One region of the Aeromonas enteropelogenes genome, then DNA from elsewhere that is predicted to be linked to it. Evidence: riboswitches for the same ligand, from Rfam matches in the RefSeq annotation. Region 1 holds a riboswitch; the other holds the start of a gene.
The links. A riboswitch is a leader RNA that binds a small molecule or an ion and turns the genes downstream of it on or off. The one in region 1 is predicted to bind lysine.

Region 1 (9,494 bases):
TGCTGCGGGTATTTGAACAGGATATGGATTTTGCCTCCGAAGCCATCCCCAAATTGTTGCAGTGCTACCAGCAACTGGGGCGCAGCCAGGCGCTGATCCCCATCCTCGAGAAGGCGGTAGAGGAGCATGCCGGTGTCAGCGTGACCCTGGCGCTTGCCAAGCTGGTGGAGGAGCGCGATGGCCTGAGCCAGGCCCGCGAACTGGTGTTGCGTCAGCTGCGTCGCCATCCCTCCATGAAGGGGTTCTATCAGCTGGTGGGATTTCAGCTGGCCAGTGCGGAGGAGGGGCCCGCCAAGGAGAGCCTCGAGCTGCTGCAGCAACTGGTGGGCGAGCAGATAAAAATCAAATCGACCCACAAGTGCCGCCAGTGCGGGTTTGCCACGCACTCGCTGTTCTGGCAGTGTCCATCCTGCCGCCAGTGGGGCTCCATCAAGCCAATACGGGGCCTGGATGGTGAATAAAAGAAGCAATTGAACATCTGATGTGGCGCGAATTGAGCGCCACATCTATGTCAGCAAACGGAACCTGGATCAGGGCGATGAACGCGATCCAGGAGGGTGAATAACAACTAATAGGAAGTGAGATGCTAGATCCCAAAGTACTGGTAGCGCTGGATTATCAACACGAGGCAGATGCCTTGGCGTTCGTTGACCGTATCTCTCCGGCCCAGTGCCGTCTCAAGGTGGGCAAGGAGATGTTCACCCTGTTTGGCCCGCAGTTTGTGCGCCAACTGGTGGCCAAGGGGTTCGATGTCTTTCTGGATCTGAAATTTCACGATATTCCCAACACCGTTGCCAAAGCCGTGGCCGCCAGTGCCGAGTTGGGCGTCTGGATGGTCAACGTGCATGCCAGTGGGGGCGAACGCATGATGCGTGCCGCCGTCGAGGCGCTGGCACCTTATGGTGACAAGGCGCCGCTGTTGATCGGCGTGACCGTGCTGACCAGCATGGAGCAGTCCGACATGGCCCCCATGGGGCTGGATGTGACACCAGCCGAACAGGTGATCCGCCTGGCCAAGTTGACCAAGGCGGCAGGGCTCGATGGTGTGGTGTGTTCCGCCAATGAAGCGCATGAGCTGAAAGCCTTGCTGGGGGCGGATTTTAAGCTGGTGACACCGGGGATCCGCCCAAGCGGCGCCGATGCCGGGGATCAGCGCCGGGTGATGACGCCGCGAGCGGCCGTCGAGGCGGGCTCCGATTATCTGGTCATCGGCCGTCCCATCACCCAGGCCGCCGATCCGGCAGCCATGCTGGCCAGCATCAATGCCGAGTTGAGTGCGTAATGGATACCGGGTGCAGGCCGAGCAACAGGCCTGCACCTGCTCCTATCAGATGGGATTCTATATGGACTCTGGCACCGATCAGCGTGGCGATCGGGCTCTCGCCGGCATTGTAGAAGTCCACCGCCAGTTTGATCCCCATTCCTGCCAGCATCAGCCAGCCCGAGATCCGGCGCCCGTGCCGCAGATCCTGCATGGCGCCCCACATAAACAGACCATGCAGTGAGCCGGATAGCCCCATGTACCAGTGGGTCTGCGGGCACAACCACCAGATCCCCAATCCGACGGCGCACCAGAGCAGCAGCATCAGCACAGGGAGTCTGGCGTACCCCAGGTAGTCGCGAAACAGGCTATACAGGATTGTGAGTCCACCCAGGTTGAGCAACAGGTGCCATTGATTGGTATGAACCAGATTGCCTGTTATGATCCGCCACCCTTCGCCCCGGGCGATCAGATCCCTGTCGAACGACAGCTGGAGATTGGGGACGGTAAAAAAGAGCAGCAAGCTGGCGAGAGAGAGCGTGATAACCCAGAGCCATCCGGATTTTTCTGACAACATGACACAGCCCAACAACAAGAAGAGTCGATACTGTACACGCTGTACCCGGGCCCTTAAAGCGTGCCTGTGCGATTATATCGTGCCGGTTGAAAACCAGACTCCGCTCTATATCCTGCAACACCCCAATGAAGTGGCGCATCCCAAGGGCACGGCTTCCCTGCTGGCGGCCTCTCTCAAAGGCGCCGAGCTGCATGTTGGCGAAGATTTTTCGCAAGTGGATTGGCTCAATGAGTTGCTGGCCGATCCCGCACGCCGCTGCTATCTGTTGTGGCCGGATGAGGAGGCGTTGTCACTGGCTCAACTGCGCCAGCAGTGCGAATCCGCATCGGGAGCGGCCGTGTCGGTTGTTTTTATCCTGCTCGATGGCACCTGGCGCAAGGCGTATCGCATGTTGCAGAGCAACCCCATGCTGGCCCGGCTGCCCCGCATCGGCCTGGAGGCGGTGGCAGGCCAGTACGCCATTCGCAAGAAACCCTTTCCCGACGCGTTGTCGACCCTGGAGGCGGGCTATCACCTCCTCGCCCAATGGGAAGGCACGCCCGAGCGCTATGCCCCTCTGCTCACCCTGTTCAATCAGCTCAACAGCCAGTGGCTGGCCTTTGCCGAAGGGCGCCGTCGTTAAATATCCCGAGGAGTCATCAAGATGAAAAAAGCAGTTGTGGTTTTCAGCGGTGGGCAGGACAGCACCACCTGCCTGGTGCAGGCACTGGCCCGATATGACGAGGTGCACGCCATCACGTTTGACTATGGTCAGCGCCATCGGGAAGAGATCGACACGGCCCGTCGTCTGGCCAGCCAGCTGGGCGTCGCGGCCCACAAGGTGATGGATGTGACGCTACTCAACGAACTGGCCGTCTCGGCCCTGACCCGTGACGACATTCCGGTGAGCGGCGAGCTGCAGGATAACGGCCTGCCCAACACCTTCGTGCCGGGTCGCAACATCCTGTTTCTGACCCTGGCTTCCATCTATGCCTACCAGGTGGGAGCCGAGGCGGTGATCACCGGGGTGTGCGAGACCGATTTCTCCGGCTACCCGGATTGCCGTGACGAGTTCGTCAAGGCGCTCAATCAGGCGGTGTCCCTGGGGCTGGATCGCGGCATCCGCTTTGAAACCCCCTTGATGTGGCTCGACAAGGCCGAGACCTGGGCGCTGGCGGATCACTACGGCCATCTGGAGACGGTGCGCCAGCAAACGCTCACCTGCTACAACGGCATCCCCGGCGATGGGTGCGGTACTTGCCCGGCTTGCGAATTGCGCAGCCGCGGGCTGAACCACTATCTCGCCGACAAGGCCGGCGTTACGACTCGCCTGCGCGAGAAAACCGGATTGTAAACCTGCCTCTTGCCTGTGCTTGAGGTATAATCCGCGACTTTTGCAACCAGCTGTGATCAAGATGCACTACCCAATCAACGAGATTTTCCAGACCATCCAGGGGGAGGGGGTCTTCACCGGCCTGCCCGCCATTTTCGTTCGCCTGCAGGGTTGCCCGGTGGGCTGCCCCTGGTGCGATACCCGTCATACCTGGGTGGTCGATCCTGCTCGTGAAGTGGGCGTGCAGGCGGTGCTGGATTGCTCCAACGAGTCGGATGGCTGGAGCAAGATGAGCACGGCAGAGATCCTGGCAAGTTTTCAGCAACTTGGCTATCAGGCTCGCCATGTGGTGATCACCGGGGGCGAGCCCTGCCTCTATGATCTGCATGAGCTCTCCACAGCCTTGCTGACGGCGGGTTATCAGGTGCAAATCGAAACCAGTGGCACCAGCGAGATCAAGACCCATGACGATACCTGGGTGACAGTGTCTCCGAAGATCGGCATGAAAGGGGGGCTGCCCGTACTGGTATCAGCGCTGGAGCGTGCCAACGAGATAAAGCACCCGGTGGCTACCGAACACCATATCGAAGAGCTAGATGAGCTGCTGGCCACTGCACACCTGCGGGCCGACGTGGTGATTGCGCTGCAGCCTATCAGCCAGAAGCCCAGAGCCACCCAGTTGGCGATGACGACCTGTATTGCCCGTAATTGGCGACTCTCCATCCAGACCCATAAATATCTGGATATCGATTAATATGGAGTGGCTGTCCGACGAGCGGGCGCTGCTGACGCTGGCCAATAAAATGCCCTATGGCAAATATCAGGGGCGGCGGATCATTGATATTCCGGAACCTTATCTGGTGTGGCTGGCCCGCAATGGTTTTCCGGCCGGTAAATTGGGTCAGACACTGGCCCTGGCCTACGAGATTAAGCTAAACGGGCTGGAGTCCATGATTATTCCCATTATTAACAGGATGTCGGTATGAGAATATATACGAGGCAGGGTGACAAGGGCATGACTCGCCTGGCAGATGGTGTTCGTCTGGCCAAGGATCATTTGCGCGTCGAAACCTATGGTTATATCGATGAACTCAATTCCCATATCGGGGTATTGATTTGCGAGGTACCCGCGCAAGAGACAACCTTATTGGCTGATTTGCAGTTGCTGCAGCAGGAGTTATTCGATTTGGGCGGCGAGCTGGCATTTTCCAGTGCCGCCCAGAATGCTGCCATCTGGCAAGTCAACGCTGCCTGGACTGCCCGTCTGGAGCAACAGATAGACGCTTACAGCGAGCAGCTGACCCCGCTGCGTCAATTTATACTGCCCGGGGGATCGCGCGCTGCAGCCCAGGCCCATGTGGTGCGAACCCTGGTGCGCCATTGTGAACGGCTGCTGCTGACCCTGAGCAAGGAAGAGGCCATCAACCCCGAGACCCTGCCTTATCTGAACCGGATGAGCGACTGGTTTTTTACCATCGCCCGTTACCTCTTGAGCCGGGAAGGCAAGGGGGAGGTGGTGTGGCTCAAAGCTGCCGATCGCCAGCCCTCGAATGTCTGATGGGAAAAATAATAAAAAACCTCGCCTTGGCGAGGTTTTTTATTGGATGGCATGTCATCAAATAGCGAAATCTTCCAGCGATTGGCCTGCCGCAATGGCATTGGCAATCACCGACGGCATGCGTCCCTGGCCAGTCCAGGTTTTCTCTACGCCGTTATCCTGATAACGATATTTGGCAGGACGGGGTGCCCGCTTGGTTTTTTCGGATTTGGCCGGGCTGGCTGCGACAACTTTGACCAGGTCGGCAGGATCAATACCGGCCGCTTTGAGCATTTCACTGTATTCTTCAATTTTCCGTTGATGCTCTTCGCGAGCCTGACGTTCAGCGGCCTCATCCTGCTGGCGTTCGGCTACGATAATCGAAAGTTTTTCCAAGCCCTCTTCCAGTTGTGCCAAGGATAGCTCGCGGCAAGTCGCGCGCAGGCTGCGGATATTAAGCAGTACTTTCAAGAAATCATGCATAGGATTTACCATGTAGCGTCACAAGGAAATATATATGTCGACTCTGATTCTTGCGTCTCAAATTAAATATGTCAAGGCAGTGGAAATATAACAGGAGCCTTATCCGGATAATGCTGGCAGCAATAATTGGTAGTCGGGACATTGTTCAACGGGATATCAATGGCGCCTGACTAGTTGAAAATAGCGCCAAAAAATTCAATAGCGCATCATTTGACTACCTTTTTGATGCTTGGTGACGTGTTTGTTATGGTTATTTAATCAAAAAACTTGCTATAAGCTGATGGCTGGATAAAATGTCCTGCGAATACCTTTAAGTAGAGGCGCGCTGCCTATGACTACTTGTGCGGAGGGTGATGCCGATGATGCACAAGGAAAGGAGTCAGCGCCGAAGTGGCCAGGCCATCATACCGGGCTGCTGGTTCTGCATCTAATAGGTGCAGGACTGCCATAGTCATCCACTATGGAGCGCTACCTGAAGGGGCTGAGGAGTATGACCTCCCCATGGGTTTTGTTTCTTTAGATCCTCTCGGTAGATCTCCACCTGTATCTTTAGGTGCAAAGAGATCATGGACATTAGTCATTTCGCCGACTCCGGTTGGTCTGTCGTTCCCCCCTTATTGGCTGTCGCCCTGGCGATCCTGACCCGCCGCGTCCTGCTGTCGCTCGGGGTCGGTATCCTGGCCGGCAGCCTGCTGCTCAACCAGTTTTCACCGCTCGATTCCCTGCATTACCTGCTGAACACAGTGCTCAAGATTTTCTGGGTTGATGGTGCCCTCAATAGCGACAACATTAATATGCTGTTGTTCATGCTGCTGCTGGGTGGCCTCATCAGTCTGATGAGCGTCTCCGGCGCGACCCGGGCCTTTGCCGAGTGGGCCGAACGTCGTGCCAAGACCCGCAAGGGGGCCAAGGCGCTCACCGGCATGATGGTCTTTGCCTTCTTTATCGACGACTTCTTCCACAGTCTGTCTGTGGGGGCCATCTGCCGTCCGGTGACCGACCGTTTCCAGATCTCCCGTGCCAAACTGGCCTATCTGCTCGACTCCACCGCGGCGCCGGTGTGCGTGCTGATGCCCATCTCCTCCTGGGGGGCCTACATCATCGCCCTGGTGGGCGGCATTATGGCGGCCCATGGTCTGACCGAGCAGAGCCCCATCGCCGCGTTTGTCGAGATGATCCCGATGAACCTCTATGCCGTCTTCACCCTGGTGATGGTGCTGGTGGTGATCGCATTCCAGCTCGATATCGGCCCGATGCGCCAGCATGAAGAGTGGGCGCTGGAAGGCAAGCTGTGGGATGAGTCCAAGGGCCGCCCCATCGGTCTGGACATGGAGAGCCCGGAAGAGAGCAACGGCGGCATGATCGACATGGTGCTGCCGATCCTGACCCTGACCGCCGCCACCATCTACTTCATGATTGACTCAGGTGCCGCCGTGCTGAGCGAGCAAGGGTTGCCGTTCAGCGTGCTCGGTTCGTTCGAGAACACCAACGTGGGATCCTCCCTGGTGTACGGCGCCCTGTGCAGCCTGGTGGTCTCCATAGGTCTGGCCATGCGCCTCAAGCTCGGTGCCAAGAACTGGATCAAGGCCGCGCCGCAAGGGGTAATGGCCATGCTACCGGCCATCAACATCCTGCTGTTTGCCTGGACCATCGGCGCCGTGGTGCGCGACGTGGAGACCGGCAAGTACCTGGCTTCCCTGGCCAACGGCAACCTGCCTGTCGAAGTGCTGCCTGCCGTGGTGTTCGTGCTCTCCTGCGCCATGGCGTTTGCCACCGGTACCAGCTGGGGCACCTTTGGCATCATGCTGCCGCTGGCCGGCGACATGGCCGCGGCCAGCGATGCGGCGCTGATACTGCCGATGCTGGCGGCGGTACTGGCCGGTTCTGTATTCGGCGATCACAGTTCGCCCATCTCCAGCACCAGTATCCTGTCGGCCACCGGTGCCGGTTGCCATCACATCGATCACGTGATGACCCAACTGCCCTACGCCCTCTCCATCGCGTTCGGCGCGGCGCTGGGTTACCTGGCCATGGGGTTCATGCACTCCGCTCTGGCCGGTTTCAGCATCAGTGCTCTCTGGTTTGCACTCTTTACCAGCTATCACCTGAGAAAGGCGAAAGCGCGGCCGGTGCTTGCCACCGCGTAACGTCAATAGTGCAAGGGGCCTGCGGGCCCCTTGGTTTTGTCTGGGGCTTTGGTTAGCATGCGCCCCATCAATTCAGTTTCGGAACAGTAACATGGCTTCATTGCACTACAAATTTGCCACCATGAATTCAGGCAAATCGACCCAGCTCATCCAGGCGCATTTCAACTATCTGGAGCGGGGCATGCATCCTCTGGCCATGACACCGGCGATCGACGATCGATTCGGGGTGGGCGTGATCAGCGCCCGGGTAGGGCTCGAATTGAAAGTAGAGGTGTTCAGCGACACCTGCGATCTGTTCGAGATGGTCAAGGCGCGCCATGCCGAGAAACGGATCGATGTCTTCATCGTCGACGAGGCCCAGTTCCTGACCAAAGAGCAAGTTTATCAGCTGGCGCGCATCGTCGATGAGCAGGATATTCCGGTCATCGCCTACGGCCTCAAGACCGATTTTCGTGGCGAGCTCTTCCCTGGCTCCTACCATTTGCTCTGCCTGGCGGACAAGTTTGAAGAGCTCAAAAGCATCTGCTGGTGCGGCAACAAGGCCCACATGAACTCGCGAGTGAGTGAGGCTGGGCAGGTGATGCGCGATGGCGAGCAGGTGGAGATCGGCGGCAACGATCGCTATGTGTCACTGTGCCGCAAGCACTATCTGGAAGGGCGGGCATTCAAGTAACCCCGCTTTGCGGATCCTTTGACAACAAAAGGGCGCCATGTCGGCGCCCTTTTGTTTGCCCGGGGCTCAGTCAATCTCGATATCCACCGGCGCTATGATGGGATCGGCCACCGGCAGGCGGTGGAACAGCTGGCGAAAATGATGTTGTACCCGGCCGATATCCACCAGCGACATGCCGGAGGCGAAGCCGAACCAGACGTAGAGGCCGGTGAGATCGCGAAACATGGGGGGCAGGTAGCGGGGGGCGGCGATCAGCCCCTCCAGATAGTGCTGGTAGAGCACGGGGATGTCATCCAGGGTCACCTTGCCGACAAACAGCATGGGCAGGATCTCGGGGACCCCCTCCAGCACGGCGCTGCGGATGAAGTTGACCGTCTCCACATAACCGCGCACGTAGGAGAGATCCTTGGTAAAGCAGGCGCCCCCTTCGACCATGCCACCGCGAAAGACCCGTTGGGTGATCTTGTAGGCGTCGTGCTCGCTGGCCCCCCGTTGCACGAAATGCTGGAACACCTCGAGGAAGTTGGCTCCCCGCTCGGCCATGTCGATGGCCATCACCCGATCCGAGATGCGTTTGGCCCGATCCGGGAAGGAGCTGAAGGTGAGGGTCTCGATAAGCACGGCCAACCCCTCCTGGCAGGCAGTGATACGCGGGGAGCCGGCGCTCAGCCAGGTGGCATAGGGTTGCTGACGGCCGTTGAGGGTGGTACCGACGTGCACCCAGCCCTCGTGGACCTCCAGTACCTGCAGATCGAGCTCAGAGAAACGGGCATGGGAGTTGAGCTTGATGTAATCCCCGCCGGCGGCGGCGTCCGAGACGATGCCATCGCTCAGCTTGACCTGCACGGTGCCGTCGCTGAAATAACTTGAGAGCTTGCCCTGCAGCCTGGCAACCGCGATGTCCCCCTCAAACTCCTTGGGGTAGGGGCGCACCAGATGGCGGGCGCCGGGCAGGGAGAAGATGTCGCACAATCGCTCCCCCAGCTCGCGCAGGGTCTTGCGATCCCCGCGCAGGTGATCGCTGGCCGAGCCATAGAGCAGCTGGCTGTAGCGCAGAAAGTCCGGTTGCCCGCGCTGGCGCAACATCTCGATCACCACCATGTATTGATCGACTGTCTCCTGCAAAATGCGCCCGAGATCGTCCTGGGGGCCCAGCTTTCTGCGGATCCGGTCCCTGAGCTCTTTGAGCTCCAGATACTTGTTGCGGGGATCAAAGCCGAGGGGAAGCCCCTCGTAAAAGTGCCTGTCGATAGCAGGAAGCAGCCGGCCGCCACTGGCCAGAAAGCGCTCCTGCATCTGCCGTGGCCACTTGATGGCATCCAGAATGCGGATGGGCTTTTGCAGGGCGAGCAGCTCGTCCGACAGGGATTTCAGATGCAGGCGATATTTTTCTTGGATGGTCATAGGGCCCCCTGTGGGGCAAGCGTGGCCGTGGATTGGGCTGAGTATATGCATAGCACTTGCCAAAAAGAAGCCGGCCCCGCGCCGATTGGGCGGGTGCGCT
Region 2 (9,494 bases), 770 kb from region 1:
GGCCGAGGATCTCTGGCAGGGCTGGGTGCACCACTCCTATGAAAGGGTCGTCGCCGGCTTGCCCAAGGCAAAACGCCCGCAGGCTCCTCAGGCCAAGTCATGACGTCGCAACTTCATATCGTCCCGCTGGGCGAGCAGCATATCCCCGCCCTCATCACCCTGTTCGAACAGACGGTGCGCCGCACAGGCCCCGAGCACTACAGCCCGGAGCAGGTGGAGCAGTGGGCTTTGGGTGCCCATCATCCCGGCTTTGCCAATCAGCTTCGCGAGCACCATGGTTGGGTCGCCTGCTGGGGTGACACGCCCCTGGGTTTCGTCACCTTGAGCCAGGACGGACAGCTGAGCCTTCTTTATGTGAGCGCCGAGCATCAGCACCAGGGACTTGGCAACCTGCTGCTGACCACGGCGTTGGCAAACGCCCCTCTGCTCGGGCTCAAAGCGGTGACCACCGAAGCCAGCGCCTTCAGTTATGGGCTATTTTTACGACATGGTTTTACCCTGACCGGGATGGAGTGTGTGGAGCGTGGCGGGGTCAGTTTTACCCGATATCGCCTGTTCTGCCGCTTGCCAAGCTAGGTCAAGCCACTAAAATACGCCTGATTTTCGTATTGTTACTGTATTGAGGCTGCACCCATGGTGGTAGAAAGTGATGGCTATATCTCGCTGATCGAGTATCTGGTAGAGCGTTTGGGACTGTTCGAGGCCCAACAACAGAGTGAGGGGGGCGAGACCATCGAGGATCTGGTCAGCGGCCGTGTAGCCAGCAACCTGATGGCCATCTGCGAGCAGCATCCCGAGCTCGACCCCAAGGTGCGTTTCGTCATCATGCAGGAAGCGGATGCCGTGGTGGCGGATCTGGAAGAGGTCCTCTCGGCCGTCTGGCTGCGCGCCCCGACCCCGGAACAGCAAGCCTTCCTCGAAGAGTTCATCGATCTCATCAAGAACCTGTTTGACAGCGCGATCGCCTGATCCGCGCCTGTTCCACTCTTCTTCGCCAGAAAATGAAAAGGGCCGCCTTGTCAGGCAGCCCTGCTTGCTATCATTTTCAACCCACCCGACCGTTCACTTATCGAGTGGTTCTCAAGGCATGAAATGTGTCTGGACTTTGCATCCGATCCCTGGACGCTAATCAGTTAGTCAGCGGTCGTCGCAGTAAGTTCCAGACTTTGATCTTATATTTTTACTTTTTTTAAAAACCAGCTACCGCTTGCCTCAACGATTGAGCGACGGCGGCAGGCAAACCCCAATTCCCCCCAGTCCACAATAGCCATCCGGATTCTTCTCCAGGTACTGCTGGTGATAATCCTCGGCGTAATAGAAGGGAGCATAGGGCAGGATACGGGTGGTAATGGCGCGACTGTCGCCGCTGGCCACCATGGCCTGCTGGAACGCGGCCAGGCTCTGCTGGGCGATGGCCTGCTGGCTCTCGTCGGCATGGAAGATGACCGACCGGTACTGGGTACCGATATCGCCACCCTGGCGCATCCCCTGGGCCGGGTCATGCTGCTCCCAAAAGAGCTTGAGCAGGTCGCCGTAGCTAATCACCTTGGGATCAAACACCACCTGCACCGTTTCGGCGTGGCCGGTCAGGCCGCTGCACACCTCTTTATAGGTGGGATTGGGGGTCAACCCGCCCTGATAGCCGGCGGCGGTGGAATAGACTCCCGGCTGCTGCCAGAACAGACGCTCGACACCCCAGAAGCACCCCATGCCAAACCAGGCGATCTCCATCCCTTGAGGCCAGGGGCCCTGAGTCGGGTGACCGTTCACCGCGTGTTGCTGGCCAATCACCATCGCCTCGCGGCGGCCCGGCAGCGCATCTGCCGGCGAAATAATCTGTTCCATGAACCCTGTCCTTGTATAAAACCCTGTGTCATCGCACAGCTGACGAAAAGGAATATCGAAGATAACAGTTTATCGCCCCGGATCAACCAGAGCTCCCCTGCATAATCCAGTGATGGCTCACTCCCCTCCTCTACACCAGCCGCCAAGGCAGCTGAACAAGGGAAACAACGGTGGGACCAGAAATCCCACAAATCAATATTTAGTCTTGATTTGTGAATTTATTTTCATATATTGAGCGAATCGCTGTTTTTTTATGGAAGATCCCTCAAGTGCGTGAACGCGAACCCAGTCTGGTCAATGCTTTCCGGCAATCCACCCCCTACGTCAACGTGCATCGGGGTGCCACCTTTGTCTTGATGATCGGGGGCGAGGCCATCGCCCACCCCAACTTTGCCAATATCGTCAGCGATATCGCCCTGCTGCAGACCTTAGGCATACGCCTGGTGCTGGTGTTCGGTTCACGTCCGCAAAATGACGAGGCACTGGCCCGCGCCGGCATCGACGCCCAGTATCACAAGCGCACCCGGGTCACCGATGACGAGAGCTTCGCCCTCATCAAACAGGTGTGCGGCGGCCTGCAATACGACATCACGGCCCAGCTCTCCATGGGGCTGGCCAATACCCCCATGCAGGGGGCCCGCATCAGCGTGGTGAGCGGCAACTTCGTCACCGCCCAGCCGCTCGGGGTGGATGACGGCATCGATTTTTGCCACAGCGGCCGGGTACGCCGCATCGACGTGGAGGGGATCTCCCGCCAGCTGGATCAGAAAAGCCTGGTGCTTATCTCCCCCATCGGCTGCTCGGTCACCGGCGAGAGCTTTAACCTCAGCTCTGAAGAGGTGGCGCGCCGGGTGGCGGTTGATTTGAAAGCGGACAAGCTCATCTGTTTTAGCAGCACCCAAGGGGTGATGGACCGCCACGGCGAGGCCATCTCGGAGCTCTTCCCCGAGCAGGCCGAAGAGCTATTGGTGGAGCTGGAACAGGCGGGGGCCGAGATGTCCGGCACCGCCCGTTATCTGCGCGCGGCGATTGCCTCCTGCCGTGGCGGCGTACCCCGCTCCCACCTGGTGAGCTACAAGGAGGACGGCGCCATGTTGCAGGAGCTGTTCAGCCGCGACGGTCTCGGTACTCAGATAGTGCGCGAAAGCGCCGAACAGGCCCGCGCCGCCACCATAGAGGATATCGGCGGCATTCTCGACCTCATCCGCCCGCTGGAGGAGGAAGGGATCCTGGTACGCCGCTCCCGTGAGCAGCTGGAGATGGAGATCGACAAGTTCACCATCATAGATCGCGATGGTCTCATCATCGGCTGCGCCGCCCTCTACTGCTTCCACGAGGAAGCGATGGCCGAGATGGCCTGCGTCGCCATCCACCCCGACTACCGCAACTCCAATCGCGGGGATCAGCTGGTGGCCAAGGTGGCCGAGCGGGCCAAGCGGCTCGGGATCCGCAGCCTGTTCGTGCTCACCACCCGCTCCATCCACTGGTTCCGGGAACGGGGTTTCGAGCCGCTGGAGGTGGAAGAGCTGCCGGTGGCGCGCCAGCGCCTCTACAACTGGCAGCGCCGCTCCAAGGTTTTGTCAAAAAGCATTGCGTAACTTGTTGATTCTGCGTTTGGTTGAAGACTAATTTGAACTTTTTCACAAACTCGATTGACAGTGTAATCCAACGCAGGTTATTTCTAATTGTACTCCACCGCCACGGTGGAGCCAGAAGAGGAGCGCTGCCCAGGCAGCCCAAGGGAGGACGCCAGAGTCCGGTGAACTTGGGTCAGGGGGAGCAGCGCCGAGATGGACGAGGTAACTGGACGCCTCGCTGTCGGCTGCGGGGGCTGAATCCCCCGGGTTGTCATCGGTAGTGGTCATCCCCCACCGCGCTCTCACAGGGCGGGTACGGGATGGGCTCTGCGGATGGAGTGCTTCTGGCCGGGATAGCTTCGATCATTCCTGCCATTTTCAGCCTCCTCCTCTCTTTTTGCCCGATGGAACCGGATTTTTATATTAAGACAGGAGTACGCAATGAGCCCGATCAATGTCGCCAAGTTTGGCGGAACCAGTGTCGCCAACGCCGCGGCCATGAACAACTGCGCCGATATCGTGCTGGCCAACCCCGCCACCCGGGTGGTAGTGCTGAGCGCCAGCGCCGGCGTCACCAATCTCTTGGTAGCGCTGGCACAGGGCGAGCTGGATGAGGCGGGCCAGGAGACGCAACTGGGCAAGCTGGCGGAGATCCAGCACGCCATTTTGGCCGAGCTGGGCCATCCGGACGACGTGAGCGAGTTCATCCGGGCCCAGCTTGGCGAGATCCGCACCATGGCGCGCCAGGCCAGCCAGCAGACCGACGCCGAGCTGGCCGATCGCCTCATCGCCTGTGGTGAGCTCATCTCCACCCGCCTCTTTACCGAGCTGTTGCACCAGCGTGGCGTCAAGGCCCACTGGCAGGATGTGCGCCAGCTGATGCGCACCGACAGTCGCTTTGGCAAGGCCACCGTGGATATCGCTGCCACCCGCACCCTATGCCAGCAAGCCCTGGCCCCCATGCTCGGGGACACCCTCATCATCACCCAGGGCTTCATCGGCGCCGATGGCGACGGCCGCACCACCACCCTGGGTCGCGGCGGCTCCGATTACAGCGCAGCCCTGCTCGCCGAGGCGCTGGACGCTGGCAGCATAGAGATCTGGACCGACGTGCCCGGCATCTACACCACGGATCCGCGCCTCGTCACCCGTGCCCGTCCCATCCCGGAGATCAGCTTCGTCGAGGCGGCCGAGATGGCCACCTTCGGTGCCAAGGTGCTGCATCCGGCGACCCTGCAACCTGCGGTGCGCCAGAACATTCCGGTGTTTGTCGGCTCCAGCAAGGATCCGGCGGCGGGAGGTACCTGGATCCGCTCCAGCACGGATTCGAGCCCGCTGTTTCGCGCCGTGGCCCTGCGCCGCAACCAGGTGCTGGTGACCCTGCACAGCCTCAACATGTTCCACGCCTATGGCTTTCTGGCCGAGGTGTTCGGCATCCTGGCCCGCCACCGCATCTCGGTGGATCTCATCACCACCTCGGAGGTGAGCGTGTCGCTCACCCTGGATCACACCGGCAGCCAGAGCAACGGCGAGCCGGTCTTGAGTGACAAGGTGCTGGCGGAGCTGGGGCAGCTGTGCAAGGTGGAAGTGGAGACGGGGCTTGCGCTGGTGGCCCTCATCGGCAACCGCATGAGCGAGGTGAACGGGGTTGGCAGCCAGGTCTTCTCGACCCTGCGGGATCACAACATCCGGATGATCTGTTACGGCGCCAGCGCCCACAACCTCTGCTTCCTGGTACAGGAGTCGGACGCCGGCAACATAGTCAACTGCCTCCATCAGGAGCTGCTGGATTAAGCAGCTTCCATAGCAGAGGGCACCCCGGGGTGCCCTCTTTTTTTGCCTTCACGGTTGACCCTGTTTCAGGCCGGCGTCGCCACCGGCAGCTGGCAGGCCATGGCCTCGCGGCGCTGTCGCTGCAAGCGCGCCAGCATGTCATCCTGGCTGGTGCCCTCCTCCTGCCCAGGCAGGTTATCCACCAGCAGGGGATAGTGATCGGTGATCGCCTGCTCCAGCCAGTCGAGGCGGCGCAGGGTGAGCGGGCCGCAGCTCTGGCCGCTCAGATCGTCCGCTACATCGAGCTTGTGGCTGCGATACATGTCGCGCCACCAGTTGGCGGCAAGCGCCTCGTCACTGGCCAGCGCCGCGCTCCACTCCCCCTGCAGTGCATGCAGCCGCGCCAGCACGGGGGCGCTCGCCCCCTGGCGACCGAGATGGAGGATCTCCTGCTTCACCCAGGCAAGGCAGAGCTCGCGCCAGTAGCGAAACTGCGGCAAGGGATCGGGCTCATCGAGCCAGAGCCCGGAGAGGGTGCGGGTCTCCAGCCGTTCCGGCACATGAAACTGGGGGTCAACCAGCCCGTTGGAGTTGTATTCAAAGCGGGGATCGAAGGTCCACATGTAGCCAAAATCGAAGACGCTGATCTGCTCGCCGTCATCGAGCAGGTTGCCGGGGCTCGGATCCCAGTCAAACCAGCCCCAGCGGGCCAGCTCCCCCTCCACTTCCAGCATCTGGGCCAGATTGCGCTCATTGAGGCTATGCACCGGCACGCCACGCAGCCAGGGAGAGACCAAGACGCCGGCCCGGGCCGAGCCATAGCTGGTGCAGACCACGTGGGAGAGAATGGTGGGATGGAGCTCGCGCAGCGCTTCTATTTCCCGGCGGCGCTCCAGCTCGGTCAGAAAGGCGGTCTTGCCATCGAGATTGGCGACCAGTGAATCCTGGCGGCGCCGCTTCAGGCACCAGTGATGGCCATCGACCTTGAGGTGGAACACCTCGGCCGTCAGGCCATGGCGATAGACCTTGAGCACGGCGGGATGCGTCTCCTTGAGATTGACCAGTTGCCCCACGGGCAGCGGACAATCGCGCTCGCGCCCAATCCGCACCTCCTCCTTGCTCTCCAGCATGCGCAGCAATCTGGCCTGACGCGCCATCACTTTAGGATTCATATATGTACCTCTCAGCTCTATTGAGAGACTAAACAGCCCACTCTCCCCAAACCAGCGGCAAAACATCATGATGACGCTTTCATCACAGAATCCGTGCAGCCTCTCGATCAGGATCACAATTTGCAGGGATGTATCGTCACCCAATATTCATCAAGCCGTCATTAAATTGACAAGCAGGAACAAGGTCAGCACCATCGGGTCAAACAGTATGCGGATACACGCTTTCTCTCTCACTTGCTCAAAGGACGAGCTCATATGAACGTCTCCTCCTCAGGTCGCCCGACGGGCCGCATCCTGAGTCTGCCCACCCTGTTGCTCGCCCTGCTGTGCGCACTGCTGCTGTTTACCCTGGTGTTGCCCCTCATCAATCCGGGCAGCTGGCTCGGCCGTGGCCAACCGCTGGTGCTTGGGCCTGCCGATCAGCCGCTAGCCACCCTCACCCGCCACTCGCTGCTCTACAAGAGCGACAGCCGTGGCCTCTATCTGGTGGTGCGCAGTCAGTGGCAACTGCTCAAACCGCTGCAACCCGAGGACAGGGTGCGCGTCGAGCTACTCAATGACAAGGGGGAGCGGATCGACCAACTGAGCCAGCGGGTCGACAAGCGTCAGCGTTGCCGGCAGGCCCGCTGTACCCTGGATCTCAACAGTACCTTGCGGGCACCGGACGATGCCCTCGCCAGCCGCTATCAGCTGCGCATCGGCCTGTTGCTGGCAGACCGCCCCGAGAGCGCCGAGTTCAGCCAGATCCTGCAAACCCTGCCGGAACGGGGATTCAATCTCACCTATCTGTTCACCAGCCTGGTGCTGGTGCTGGCCTTAAGCGCCGTCGTGCTCAGGGTACTGATGCCCAGACTCAGGCGCAACATGCGCTGGCGAGTGCTCGGCAGCCTGCTGCTCGGCAACCTCACCTTCGTGCTGCTGCACGGCTTCGTGGTGTTCAAGCTGGGGGAATTTCTGCTCTGGTCCGGTTTTCGGCCGGAACACTACTATCTGGCCTGGGCCAGCATGGTGCTGGGTTGGGGCCTGTGCGCCCTGGCGGGGTTCAACCTCTATATGGGGCTGGTCTTCACCGCCCTCTCCGGCATCGGCCTCTTGGCCAACTTCATAAAGATTGCCATCTATGGGGTACCCCTTGGCGGTGATGACCTTGGCAACCTGCTGGCCTTGGTGCGGATCCTGCTCGATCAGCACCCGGTGCTGCCGATATTGGCCACTTTGCTGGCGCTGTTTCTGTGCTGGCGCTTCGCCCTGTCGCGCTGGGTGCTGCGTACCGCCGCCGCCACCGCCGCGTTTTTTGCCCTGTGCGTGTTTGCCACCCAGACCGGCAACAAGCTGCTGGGGGCCAACATTCGCTACGTGGACAGGGCGGTCAACTATCACAGGGACATCATCCGCTCCGGCCCCGGCCTCTATCTGTTCAACTTGGTGGACGAGATGCTGCAAAGCGGCAGCGTGTTCCGCTATCCGCTGCAGATCAACGAGCTGACGCCGCAATTGAGCCATCCTCCCCGGGGCATCGCGCCGCGCTGGGATCTGGTGATCGTGCTGCAATATGAATCACTGATGCTCGACTGGCAGGGGCGGATCTGCGCCCCGGCCCCCACCTTGAGCCTGCCCGCCAGCGTGCAGCAGTGGCACAAGACCATCCACTCCCCCACCACCGGTGGCATGACGGTGCTGGCGGAGTTCGAGATGAATACCGGGCTGCCGGTGGGCCTGCTCAAACAGGGGGTGGTGCCCTACTACTACCTCTCGGAGCAGGTGCCCGGGCTGGCCCAAAGCGCCAGGCAAAGCGGCTACAAGACCCTGTTCGCCCACCCCTATGTGGAGAAGTTCTGGGGCCGCGCCAAGGCCATTCCGGCCCTTGGCTACGAAGAGCGCTGGTTCGATACCCGCTTCACCACCCTGGAGCACAAGGGGCTCTATATCTCGGATGATGCGCTGATCGACCATCTGCTCAAACGCAGCGAACAAGGCAGCCAGCCCCTGTTTGCCTATGCGGTCACCATGCAGGGGCACGGCCCCTTTGATGGCCCCCGCTATCAGGGACAGGAACTCAATGGTGCCTGCCCGGCCCAGAGCGAGTCGGACAAACAGCTGCTCAACACCTACTACACCGGGGTGGTGGATGCCATGGCATCCCTGGAGCGGTTGATCAAAACGCTGGATCAATCGGGCAAGCGCTACCTGGTGGTGGCCTTTGGCGATCACCAGCCCTTCCTGATGTCGGCGGGCAAGGGCATTCACGGCGACAAGCCACCACGCGATGCCAGCTACCAGATCCCTATGATGGCCTTTGCCCGGGCCGACGACCCCCTGTCGCTGGCCCAGCAGTTCGCCCCGGTGCGCCAGCTCTACCAGATGGGCCAGGCCACCCGCCAGCTGCTGGCAGGGGATACAACCCCCATCGCCGACCGGCCCCTGCTCCACCCGGTACTGGGAGAAGAGAAGGGGTTCGAGGTCTCCCCCCTGGTGCCCCAGATCCGTGCCAGCTTCCGGCCAGACGCCTTGCCCTGAGTCTCCTTCAGCTGAATACACAAGAGGCCGCAGTTGCGGCCTCTTTCATAAAACGGCGATCTATTGCTCCGGCATTGACTGGAGCATCACTGGCTTACACCACCACGGCGGTACCGCTGATGCTGACCATCAGCATGCTGCCACTCTGGCCCACCACTTCGTAGTCGATGTCGATCCCGACCACGGCGTTGGCGCCGAGCGCCGCAGCGCGCTCCTTGAGCTCATCGAAGGCGATCTCCCGGGCCCGGGCCAGCTCCTTTTCATAGGCACCGGAGCGGCCGCCGATGATGTCGCGGATCCCGGCGAACAGATCCTTGAACACGTTGGCCCCGAGAATGGCTTCGCCAACCACGATGCCGCGGTATTCACGTATGCTCTTGCCTTCCAGGGTGGGGGTGGTGGAGAGGATCATCTTGTACTCCTGCAGGTAACGGAGGAGCCAGCCTACCCCAAGTGGCCGCAAATCCCAACCCGCACGCCAGCCGCACACTGGCGGATAAAAACACACCGCGCACGGGGCGCGGTGTGTTTGTCATTGGCCGGCGTTACGGATTGTAGGAAACGACCGAGCCACTGAGGCCCGTCATCTGGGCGATCCGTCCCTGCATCC

Region 2: linked by a shared signal. The riboswitch ahead of lysC (lysine-sensitive aspartokinase 3) and the one ahead of LA321_RS17875 (Na+/H+ antiporter NhaC family protein) in region 1 are both predicted to bind lysine.

Annotation. Positions count from the first base shown of each region.
Region 1 covers NZ_CP083625.1:3,878,516-3,888,009, reverse strand. The annotation lists gene lapB (lipopolysaccharide assembly protein LapB) at 1-461, shown strand, start outside; gene pyrF (orotidine-5'-phosphate decarboxylase) at 584-1,282, shown strand; gene rrtA (rhombosortase) at 1,260-1,838, opposite strand; gene LA321_RS17905 (tRNA-uridine aminocarboxypropyltransferase) at 1,837-2,460, shown strand; gene queC (7-cyano-7-deazaguanine synthase QueC) at 2,482-3,171, shown strand; gene queE (7-carboxy-7-deazaguanine synthase QueE) at 3,233-3,904, shown strand; gene LA321_RS17890 (DUF3820 family protein) at 3,906-4,136, shown strand; gene LA321_RS17885 (cob(I)yrinic acid a,c-diamide adenosyltransferase) at 4,133-4,708, shown strand; gene LA321_RS17880 (H-NS family histone-like protein) at 4,766-5,170, opposite strand; lysine riboswitch at 5,478-5,649, shown strand; gene LA321_RS17875 (Na+/H+ antiporter NhaC family protein) at 5,737-7,317, shown strand; gene LA321_RS17870 (thymidine kinase) at 7,409-7,990, shown strand; gene LA321_RS17865 (flavohemoglobin expression-modulating QEGLA motif protein) at 8,057-9,394, opposite strand.
Region 2 covers NZ_CP083625.1:3,105,195-3,114,688, reverse strand. The annotation lists gene LA321_RS14575 (MmcQ/YjbR family DNA-binding protein) at 1-103, shown strand, start outside; gene LA321_RS14570 (GNAT family N-acetyltransferase) at 100-576, shown strand; gene LA321_RS14565 (DUF3802 family protein) at 634-969, shown strand; gene msrA (peptide-methionine (S)-S-oxide reductase MsrA) at 1,213-1,845, opposite strand; gene argA (amino-acid N-acetyltransferase) at 2,115-3,443, shown strand; lysine riboswitch at 3,551-3,774, shown strand; gene lysC (lysine-sensitive aspartokinase 3) at 3,864-5,216, shown strand; gene LA321_RS14545 (protein kinase family protein) at 5,282-6,367, opposite strand; gene LA321_RS14540 (LTA synthase family protein) at 6,623-8,884, shown strand; gene LA321_RS14535 (heavy metal-binding domain-containing protein) at 8,979-9,296, opposite strand; gene dedD (cell division protein DedD) at 9,430-9,494, opposite strand, start outside.